3 regions of the Exiguobacterium sp. s125 genome follow, and region 3 is predicted to be linked to each of the others. Evidence: riboswitches for the same ligand, from Rfam matches in the RefSeq annotation. Region 3 holds a riboswitch; each other region holds the start of a gene.
The links. Region 3 has a riboswitch for S-adenosylmethionine ahead of KNQ05_RS13935 (alpha/beta hydrolase). Riboswitches for the same ligand answer to the same signal wherever they lie in the genome.
Positions count from the first base shown of each region.

Region 1: it holds a riboswitch for S-adenosylmethionine, as region 3 does, so the genes downstream of both, KNQ05_RS01445 (methionine ABC transporter ATP-binding protein) here and KNQ05_RS13935 (alpha/beta hydrolase) in region 3, are expected to answer to the same signal.
Region 2: it holds a riboswitch for S-adenosylmethionine, as region 3 does, so the genes downstream of both, KNQ05_RS10470 (LLM class flavin-dependent oxidoreductase) here and KNQ05_RS13935 (alpha/beta hydrolase) in region 3, are expected to answer to the same signal.

Region 1 is NZ_JACSMI010000001.1:302,145-305,421, reverse strand. Features, by position in the region: gene KNQ05_RS01450 (methionine ABC transporter permease) at 1-577, opposite strand, end outside; gene KNQ05_RS01445 (methionine ABC transporter ATP-binding protein) at 574-1,596, opposite strand; SAM riboswitch class I at 1,675-1,781, opposite strand; gene KNQ05_RS01440 (bifunctional cystathionine gamma-lyase/homocysteine desulfhydrase) at 1,841-3,007, opposite strand; gene KNQ05_RS01435 (PLP-dependent cysteine synthase family protein) at 3,000-3,277, opposite strand, start outside.
Region 2 is NZ_JACSMI010000003.1:156,844-160,120, reverse strand. Features, by position in the region: gene KNQ05_RS10480 (DUF2325 domain-containing protein) at 1-548, shown strand, start outside; gene KNQ05_RS10475 (DUF975 family protein) at 616-1,290, shown strand; SAM riboswitch class I at 1,482-1,586, shown strand; gene KNQ05_RS10470 (LLM class flavin-dependent oxidoreductase) at 1,659-2,717, shown strand; gene KNQ05_RS10465 (ATP-grasp domain-containing protein) at 2,714-3,277, shown strand, end outside.
Region 3 is NZ_JACSMI010000007.1:72,617-75,893, forward strand. Features, by position in the region: gene KNQ05_RS13925 (DedA family protein) at 1-41, opposite strand, end outside; gene KNQ05_RS13930 (thymidine kinase) at 224-841, shown strand; gene KNQ05_RS13935 (alpha/beta hydrolase) at 1,025-1,783, opposite strand; SAM riboswitch class I at 1,844-1,946, opposite strand; SAM riboswitch class I at 2,162-2,266, shown strand; FMN riboswitch at 2,419-2,563, shown strand; gene ribD (bifunctional diaminohydroxyphosphoribosylaminopyrimidine deaminase/5-amino-6-(5-phosphoribosylamino)uracil reductase RibD) at 2,722-3,277, shown strand, end outside.

The sequences.
Region 1 (3,277 bases), on a different contig from region 3:
TGACATCGTTTTGAGAACGCTGGAAACCTTCGATATATGCCATGTCCCCGAGTCCGCCTCCTCCGACTACTCCGGCCATTGCCGTGTAACCGACGAGCGCGACGAGCGTGACGGTGATACCGGAGACGATTGCTGGTAGTGCTTCCGGAATCAACACTTTATAAATGATTTGGAACTTCGTTGCCCCCATCGATTCCGCTGCTTCGATGACACCTTTGTCGACTTCACGCAGTGCCAGTTCGACCATCCGCCCGTAAAACGGTGCCGCCCCAAGAATCAGTGCCGGAAGTGCCGCTGTTGGTCCTAAGAACGATCCGACGATGATGAGCGTCACTGGAATCAATAAAATCAACAATATAATAAACGGAATCGAACGGAAGATGTTGACTAAAAAGCTGAGCACGGAATACAGTGCCCGGTTCTTAAACAATAAGTCTTCATTCGTCGCATACAACAACAGACCAATGATTAAACCGAGTATGAAAGTCGCTAGACCCGCGACGGCTGTCATATAAACGGTACTGCCAGTCGCCGTCCAGACCATTTCCCAATCGAGGTCGTTAAAGAATGTCGTCATCGGTGATCCACCTCCACTTCCACGTCACTCGCTTGAAGCTTCGCGATGACCGCTTGTGTTTCATGTGTCGCACCAATCAGTTGGATGAACAACGTTCCGAGTGCACCGTCTTGCGTCTGTCCGACGTTCCCGCCGATGATATTAAATAATAAGGTCGAATCTTTCATGACTTCTGCCAGGATCGGACTTTCTGCTGTCGAACCGACGAATGTCAGCTGGACGATTTTCCCTGTCGGATAGCGCTCACGGAGTTTCGCGAACGTCAACTCGTTTTCTGTAGACGACGTCAGTTGTTTGACGAATTCTTTTGTCATCGCTTGTTTCGGATGCCGGAAGACTTCTGAAACAGGACCCTGTTCGACGATTTTCCCGGCCTCCATGACGGCGACCCGGTGACAGATTTTTTGAATGACGTGCATCTCGTGTGTGATCAAAACGATCGTCAGTTTTAGTTTTTTATTGATGTCGACGAGTAACTCTAAGATCGAGTCCGTCGTTTTCGGATCAAGGGCGCTTGTCGCCTCGTCACATAATAAGACGTCCGGGTTTGATGCCAGTGCGCGGGCAATCCCGACGCGTTGTTTTTGTCCACCGGATAGTTGTGACGGATAAGCGCCTTCGCGACCGTCGAGTCCAACGAGTTGAATCAGCTCGGCGACCCGTTCTTTCCGGCGTGCTTTCGGATATCCGCCGAGTTCGAGCGGGAACATAATGTTTTCTTCGACCGTTCGTGACCAAAGCAAGTTGAAGTGCTGAAAGACCATCGAGACATTTTTCCGGACGCCGCGTAATTCTTTCGGTCGTAACGTCGTCATCTCGACACCGTCAATTTGAATCGAACCGCTTGTCGGTGCTTCTAACATGTTCAGCAGGCGAATCAAGGTTGACTTCCCTGCACCGGAATAACCAATTATTCCGAAAATTTCGCCGCGCTCAATCGTGAGATCGACGTTTGCGACAGCTTCGACTTCGCCGCGCTTCGAGCGATAAATCTTTCCTACATCCTGTAAACGAATCACTACTGTCCCTCCTAAACATAAAAAAAGTGCGCACGTTTTAGAGCAAACGCGCGCACTTTCAGTACACAAAACCATTTGCTCTCATCTTGCAGACGTTCGTCTGCTGGAATTAGCACCACTTCGGAAATAAATTCCGCGGTTGCCGGGTTTCATCGGGCCAGTCCCTCCACCACTCTTGATAAGAGTTATCGGTATTTAGTTGTTTTTAATATATTTTGAATATTAGCAGGGGTTATTTTGCTTGTCAAACAGTTTTTTCAGAAACTTTTTCGAGCAAACTGAAAGCATGCGTTAAATCTTCTTTCAAATCCTCTGCATCTTCAAGTCCGACCGAGATTCGGACGAGACCATCCGTGATGCCGAGTTCTGCCCGACGTTCTGCCGGAATCGATGCATGTGTCATCCGTGCCGGAACGGAAATCAAACTTTCGACCGCCCCTAAGCTTTCAGCAAGCGTGAAGAAGTGTGACGCTTCCACAAGTTTCTCTGCATTTGCAGCTGAACCGACATCAAAGCTGATCATCCCGCCGAAACCAGTCGCTTGTTTTTGTTGAATCGCATGACCGGGATGCGATGCGAGCCCCGGGTAGAAGATGTTCGAGACGACGTCTTGCGCTTGCAGGAAGCTGACAAGTTCATGTGCTGTCTCTTCGATCGCTTCCATCCGGATACCGAGCGTCCGCAGACCACGGACAAGCAGGAAGCTGTCTTGCGGTCCGAGAATTCCACCCGTCGAGTTTTGGATGAAGTGAAGTTCTTCGCCGAGCGTATCATCGTTGACGACGACAAGCCCTGCGACGACGTCCGAGTGTCCGCCGATGTATTTCGTTGCACTATGCAGCACGATATCTGCCCCAAGCGCGATTGGTTGTTGCAAGTATGGTGTCGCGAACGTGTTGTCGACGACGAGCTTCAAGTCGTGACGACGCGTGATGGCTGCGATCGCTTCGATGTCCGTCACTTTTAATAACGGGTTCGTCGGTGTCTCGACGTAGAGCATCTTCGTGTTGTCCTGAATCGCCGCTTCCGTCGCGCTGAGATCCGTCGTATCGACGAATGTCACTTCGATGTTGAACTTCGGTAGGACACGTTGCATCAAGCGGAACGTTCCGCCGTAGACGTCGTCCGTCATGACGATGTGGTCGCCAGACTGAAGCAGATTGAAGACAGCATGGATCGCCGCCATTCCTGATCCGAACGCGAATCCACGGACGCCTCCTTCAAGATCAGCAATCAATCGTTCGATGCTCGTCCGCGTCGGGTTTGCTGTGCGCGAGTACTCATACCCGTCTTTTAATTGACCGATTTTTTCTTGCTTATATGTGCTCGTTTGATAGATTGGCGGTGTAACGGCACCCGTTGCCTTGTCTACACCCGTTCCTCCGTGAATCAACGCTGTTTTTTTACGCATGTGTCTCGTCCACCTTTTCAAAGATTTGTTGGCTCAAATACCGTTCTGCACTGTCTGCGAAGACGGTAACAATCGTACTTCTAGGATGGCGCTGGGCGATATCGAGCGCCGCGGCGAGTGCCGCTCCTGCTGAACTGCCGACGAGTAACCCTTCACGTGCCGCCAGTTCATGGACCTTCGTAAAAGCATCCGAATCAGAAATCGTATGAATTTCATCAACTAAATCACGAGAAACGAGACTTGGCCATTTGGCTGTCCCGATTCCTTCTG
Region 2 (3,277 bases), on a different contig from region 3:
GTTCGCCCGAGTCCGCCACTGCGTCACCTGCAAACAAACAGGCGAAAACAGGACGCTACGACAAGATGATGCAACGGAAACCGAAGGCGAAGAAAGTCAAAAAAGAGCGGCGCCTCCGGGAAAAGAAAGTCCAGCAACTCGAACGTCTCGATACGACGACATTACCAGGTCAACCAATCGAATTCGTCGATAAAACGGCACTCGATTTTGCTTCCTACGACGGCATGCGTCTCGTCATCGTCGGTAATGAGCAACAGCGCGCCGTCTACCGCGACTTCTTTGCGGAGACGGGAGTCGAATTAATCCATCTTGGCGGTGATGCCCAAGCTGCGAAAAAAATTGCCTGTCTCGCGAAAAAGACAGATGCGATCGTCGTCATCAAAAGTCGCGTCTCCCACGCAGCAGCGGCACATGTCCTCGTGCAAGCAAAAAAGCACGATATTCCGTTTGCGATTGAACGACTCGATGGACGAAGCTCTTTGTATACGGCGTGCCAGCAACAACTTGAAAAAGCAATGGTCCAACGTTTACTAAAAGACGAGCGTTAAAAAGTGAAACCTCCTCAAAAATAAACCGTAAAGAAAGGTAGCACTTATTTTTGAGGAGGATCTTTCGATGTCAAAACAATTAAAATTAGCAGCGCGCGAGTCGTTGCAGGGACGATGGGGCTTCATGGCATTAATGATGTTGTTGTTCTTAATCATTCAAGGCGTTCCGAACGGATTTGCGTCCTCACCCGAAGAGGATTTCCAATTTATCGACTTGATTGGTATGCTCTTGACGGTGTTGACCTTACCGGTTGCAATGGGATGGTCATGGCTCGCCCTATCTGTCGCCCGAGACGAGCAGACGAAAGTCGCCGATTTGTTTGAGCCGTACAAAATGTTCTTGAAAGCCATTGGAGTGTCAATCGTCCAAACCTTTTTCTTAGGGCTATGGTTCTTACTTTTCATCATTCCAGGAATCATTAAGTCATTCTCTTACATGTTGACGTATTACATCATTCGGGACGAACCATCGATTGGCATCCTTGATGCCATTACGCGTTCACGCCAAATGATGGATGGACACAAAAAAGAGGCGTTTTTCCTCGTCCTTTCGTTCATCGGTTGGTTCTTGCTCGGAATTGTTACGATCGGAATCGGTTTCCTCTGGATTGGCCCGTACTTCAGCGTCACAATCGCGAAGTTCTACGATCGCGTGCGTGGGGAAGAAGTTTCGACGACTGGTCACCGGACAGCCATGATGGATGCAAATCACAATGACTCACCGTTCGTATCACCAGAATGAATTGATTTTGAACAGCACCATACAAAGCAGGGATTGCCATCTTAAACCGATGTGCAATTCCTGTTTTTAGCTTCTAGACAAAGAAGTATCAAGAAACAGAGTGATTTTCCAAATGTTTTTTTAATTCCGATAGGAAAAGAAGGTTTAAAGGTTGCTTTACTCTGCTAAAAGATGTACGCTAATTTCAATTATTCTTATCACGAGAAGTCGAGGGACTGGCCCGACGACACTTCAGCAACCCCGCATGAGCGGAAGGTGCTACTTCCAAGAGGAATTTATTCCTTTGAAGATAAGAGCCGACAGTAGACATTCGTCGCTCTTTTCTAAACGAAAAGAGCGATTTTTTATGCAAAAAGGGGGCACAGGGGATGGAATACGGATTTTGGTTACCAATCTTCGGGGGTTGGTTACGAAACGTCGAGGATGAACAAATGCCAGCGACATTCGATTATGCGAAACAAGTCGCACAGACGGCAGAACGGATTGGCTTTTCTACGACATTGATTGCAGAATTGAACTTAAACGACATTAAAGGAATAGCCGAACCGAGTCTTGAGGCGTGGACGACGGCAGCGGCGATTGCGGCGACAACGGAACGGTTGGAAATCATGACAGCCGTCCGGCCCGGTTTTCATAATCCGGCGACGACAGCAAAAATGGCGGCGAACCTCGATCAGTTGAGTAACGGACGTTTTACGCTCAACGTCGTCTCGGCCTGGTGGGAGGAAGAAGCCCGTCAATACAATGGGATTTTTACAGCCCATGACGAACGATATGCCCGGACGGAAGAATTCGTGACGGTCATGAAAGGATTATGGGCGGACGCATCACCCTATAGTTTTGATGGGGCGTACTATCAGCTGGAACGGGCAGAGCTTCACCCGAAACCCGTTCAGCGTCCCGGAATCAAGCTCTACGCTGGTGGTGAGAGTGAGACGGGGAAACAGACGATCGTCAATCACTGTGATGCCTATGTCATGCATGGAGGAACGGTCGATGAAGTCGCGACGAAAATTACGGATATGAAAACCCGCCGCGCGGCGACCGGGAAGCAGCCGCTTGCGAGTTTCGGACTGGCGGCCTACATCATCTGTCGCGAGACGGAAGAAGCGGCGCTCGAAGAATGGCACCGGATTACGAACGTTAAAGAAGACGGTGCCGGATATGCCGGGTATGACGACTTCGTCAGTAAATCGCAACTCGAACAACAGGTCAAACGAAATGACTATTCGGTCTCAAACCGGGGACTGCGTCCGAACTTGATTGGGACGCCGGATCAAATCGCAGAACGGATTCTTGAATTTGAAGCAGTCGGCGTGACATTGCTCTTGCTTCAATTTTCTCCGCAACTCGAAGAAATGGAACGCTTTGCCCGCGAGGTCATGCCACGCGTCGAAGCGAAACGAAAGGTAGGTCAACTAAAATGACGAAAATTCATATCTTACACGAAAATCAGGAATGGACGGATCATTTAATCAAGCGACTCGAGGAACTCAACTTACCGTATGAACAGTGGCACCTCAACGAAGGGGTCGTCCCACTCGATGAAACACCACCGGAAGGCGTTTTTTACAGCCGGATGAGTGCCTCGTCCCATACGCGCGGGCACCGCTATGCACCAGAATTGACGGAAGGGGTCCTCGCTTGGCTCGAAGAACATGACCGGACCGTTTTCAACGGAACCCGTGCGTTACGACTCGAGGTCAGTAAGGTCAACCAATACACCGCCTTACGAAAAGCAGGTATCCGTGTTCCGAAAACGACGGCAGCCGTCGGACGTGATCAAATCGTCCAAGCCGCTCAAAACATCGGAGTATCGTCGTTCATCACGAAACACAATCGTGCCGGTAAAGGACTCGGCGTTCAATTGTTCCACTCGATTGAAGCACTCGAGACGTATCTTGACGGACCGACATTCGATGAGCCGGTCGACGGCATCACGTTGATTCAAGAGTACATTCAAGCACCTGAACCCTACATTACGCGT
Region 3 (3,277 bases):
TGATGAAGCACTTCATGTAATATGTGATGGATCGGGAACACCTTCCTTCATAAATTCTTCTTCTATAGTGTACAGGAAATGAGGACTGGTTAAAACGACAAGGTGGGGAATCATGGGAATGAACGGATGGATTTTTGATTTCGAGAAGTCAACTCTTTTCCTTATATTCGATTCGGGCTATACTCGTTAAAGTGACTAATTTTAGAGGACGGTGTCTGCAATGATGCATGTAATAAATCAGTATGGTTGGATTGAAGTGATTTGCGGAAGTATGTTCTCTGGTAAGTCGGAAGAATTGATTCGACGCGTTCGCCGGGCTCAGTACGGGAAGTTGCCGGTCCAAGTGTTTAAACCGGCAATCGACGACCGTTATCATGAAGAACATGTCGTCTCGCACGTCGGCAACTCTGTCATCGCGGTACCGATGGCGACGAGCCGTGACGTGTACGCGGCAGTCGCACAAGAGACACAAGTGGTCGCGATTGACGAAGTTCAGTTCTTTGATGATGAAATCGTCGATGTCATCGAGGCCCTCGCGCAGGACGGAAAACGTGTCATCTGTGCCGGACTCGATCAAGACTTCCGGGCGGAACCATTCGGTAAGATGCCGGAACTTCTCGCACGGGCAGAGTTCGTCACGAAACTGCAGGCGATCTGCCTGTCGTGCGGTGACCCGGCATCGCGGACGCAACGTTTAATCGACGGTCGACCTGCCAACTACAATGATCCAATCATTTTAGTCGGCGCGTCAGAGTCGTATGAGCCGCGTTGCCGCCACTGCCATGAAGTGCCGGGGAAATCGCAAGCCCTGCAACAATGGAAGAAACAGCAACAGAACTGATGAAGTAAACGAAGGACTGATTCATCAGTCAGGACCACATCAATCAAATGGCCGATACTCCCATCGTTTCAAGGGAGCATCGGCCATTTTTTTTGCGCATTCATATTGTTCTGGACGGCTTAGTCGATGCTTGAAACACGCATCGAAACAGTCTTCATCCCTTGCTTTTGCGCAGGAAAGACATCAACCGGTGTGGGTCAAACGACTATATTGGTGTACAAAGTGTGTTGCCTCGCGGACAATCGTTTCTTGATCATAATCGAGGGTCGCGACATGATAGGAGTCAAGCAGGCAATAGCTCCGTTTGTCCGTCGAACCGATGACTTGATAAAGGTAATCCGAACTTTCAGGCGGGACGACATGGTCTTCGGCAGAATATAAAATAAGTGTTGGAATCTCGATGGCTGGTAAGAGTGGACGTGTCTGGTCAATCAAGGTCAAAAGTTCCGATGCGCAGACGACAGGGACCTGGTCATAGATGATTTCAAACGCTTCACGTTTAATGTCTGGGGTACTTTCTTTTAAGTAGCGTGGACAGTCTTCAAAAGATAATGCTTCATAGGCAGGAATCGCTAACGCTGCATTGATCGTAATCAATCCGTCAGCAGGTAATCCTTCCGCGACGAGTGCAAGGGCAAGTGTCGCACCCATCGATTGTCCGGCGATGAAAATGGACGAACAATGATTGGTTAAGACGTCGAACCCTTGGCGGAGGCTTTGTTTCCAATCTTCAGCAGTCGACGCTTCGAAATCACGGATGCTCGTCCCGTGTCCGTCGAGACGCGGGGCATACACGGTAAACCCTTGGGCGGCAAACTGCTCTCCGACAGTACGGACGCTTTGAGGGGTTGCGTTAAAACCGTGAGACAGTAAAATACCGATTGGACCTCGTTCAACCAAAAAAGCTTCTGCGCCAAACAGGACGGGTGATGATGAATTCATAAAGGGTTCCTCCTTCTATTAAAAAACTCGTAGTGCTTTAGGCGCACTACGAGATTCTCGTAGGTATCATCCAAAGCATCGGCTTTGCTGGTCGGAGCACCTTGCATGTTGCAGGTTGCCGTGGGTTCGTAGAGCCAGATCTCTCGCCCACTCTTGATATATCGTATAGGAATTGTCGGAATAATCATTGTGAAGAGGATAGCATTGATTGAAATACGTTGTCAAGACGTCAAAAAGAAGTCGAAATTGATAAACTGGGTAATTTGGTTTAATTTTGAAAATATGGTTGACTTGAGAAAGGAATCCCCGTAGTGTAAGCATTAGATTCACGACATAAGAACGACTTGAAACATCACACATATGAACTTCATACCGTAGCACTTATCGAGAGAGGTGGAGGGACTGGCCCTACGAAACCTCGGCAACAGACTTCTTACGTCGTACTGTGCCAATTCCGTCAGACGTTTGTCTGAAAGATGAGCGGAGCGGATTCTGCCTTAGTGCAGATGGAAGGATCCTTTTCTTTTAAGAGAAGGGTCCTTTTTTTGATGTTTTCCTAAAAAAAGAGAATGAAATACAATTCATTTTGTATTTTAGAATGACCTGTGCTAGTCTTGAGCTGTATAACTCAATAACCAGTTCTTCGGGGTAGGGTGAAAATCCCAACCGGCGGTGATGCGATTGATAAATCGATGAGCCCGCGACCTGCAGTGTACGCACTGTGGCTGACTTGGTGAGACTCCAGGGCCGACGGTAAAGTCCGGATGGGAGAAGGACGAAACAATGCGCTTGCTGCCATTTTCTGAAAAAATGTTTTCAGGGAAAGGTCTGTTTCTGTATGTGTAAAAACAGAAACGCGAGACGCTTATTTCGTCAATCCTTCAATCACGACGCCCCTTTTACAGGAGGCGTCTTTTTTATTGAAAGGAGCGGAAAAAATGGAAACATTCATGAGTTATGCGATGCAACTAGCACACATGTTAAACGGTCAAACGAGCCCGAATCCGAGTGTCGGCTGCGTCATCGTCAAACAGGGGCGGATTGTTGGTTTTGGGGCCCACCGTTATGCGGGAGGACCCCATGCCGAAGTCGAAGCGCTCCTCATGGCAGGTGAAGCAGCACGCGGAGCCGATCTCTACGTGACACTCGAACCGTGCAATCATCACGGCAAAACACCGCCGTGTACGGAAGCAATCCTCGAAGCAGGAATCAATCGTGTTTTTATCGCGACAGAGGACCGCCACGCGCTCGTCGCAGGAAGCGGTATCACACGTCTCCGTCAGGCGGGGATTGACGTCGAAGTCGGTCTACTAAAAGACGAGGCAGTGGCACTGTATGAACCATTTTGGACGGCGATTGAACGAAAACGTCCGCATGTCACAGTGAAAGTCGCCCAAACGATGAACGGGACGATTGCGACGGGTGAACAACGCTTTATCACTTCGGAAGCGGCACGTGCTGACGGACGGCAGTTACGCGGGATACACGACGCGA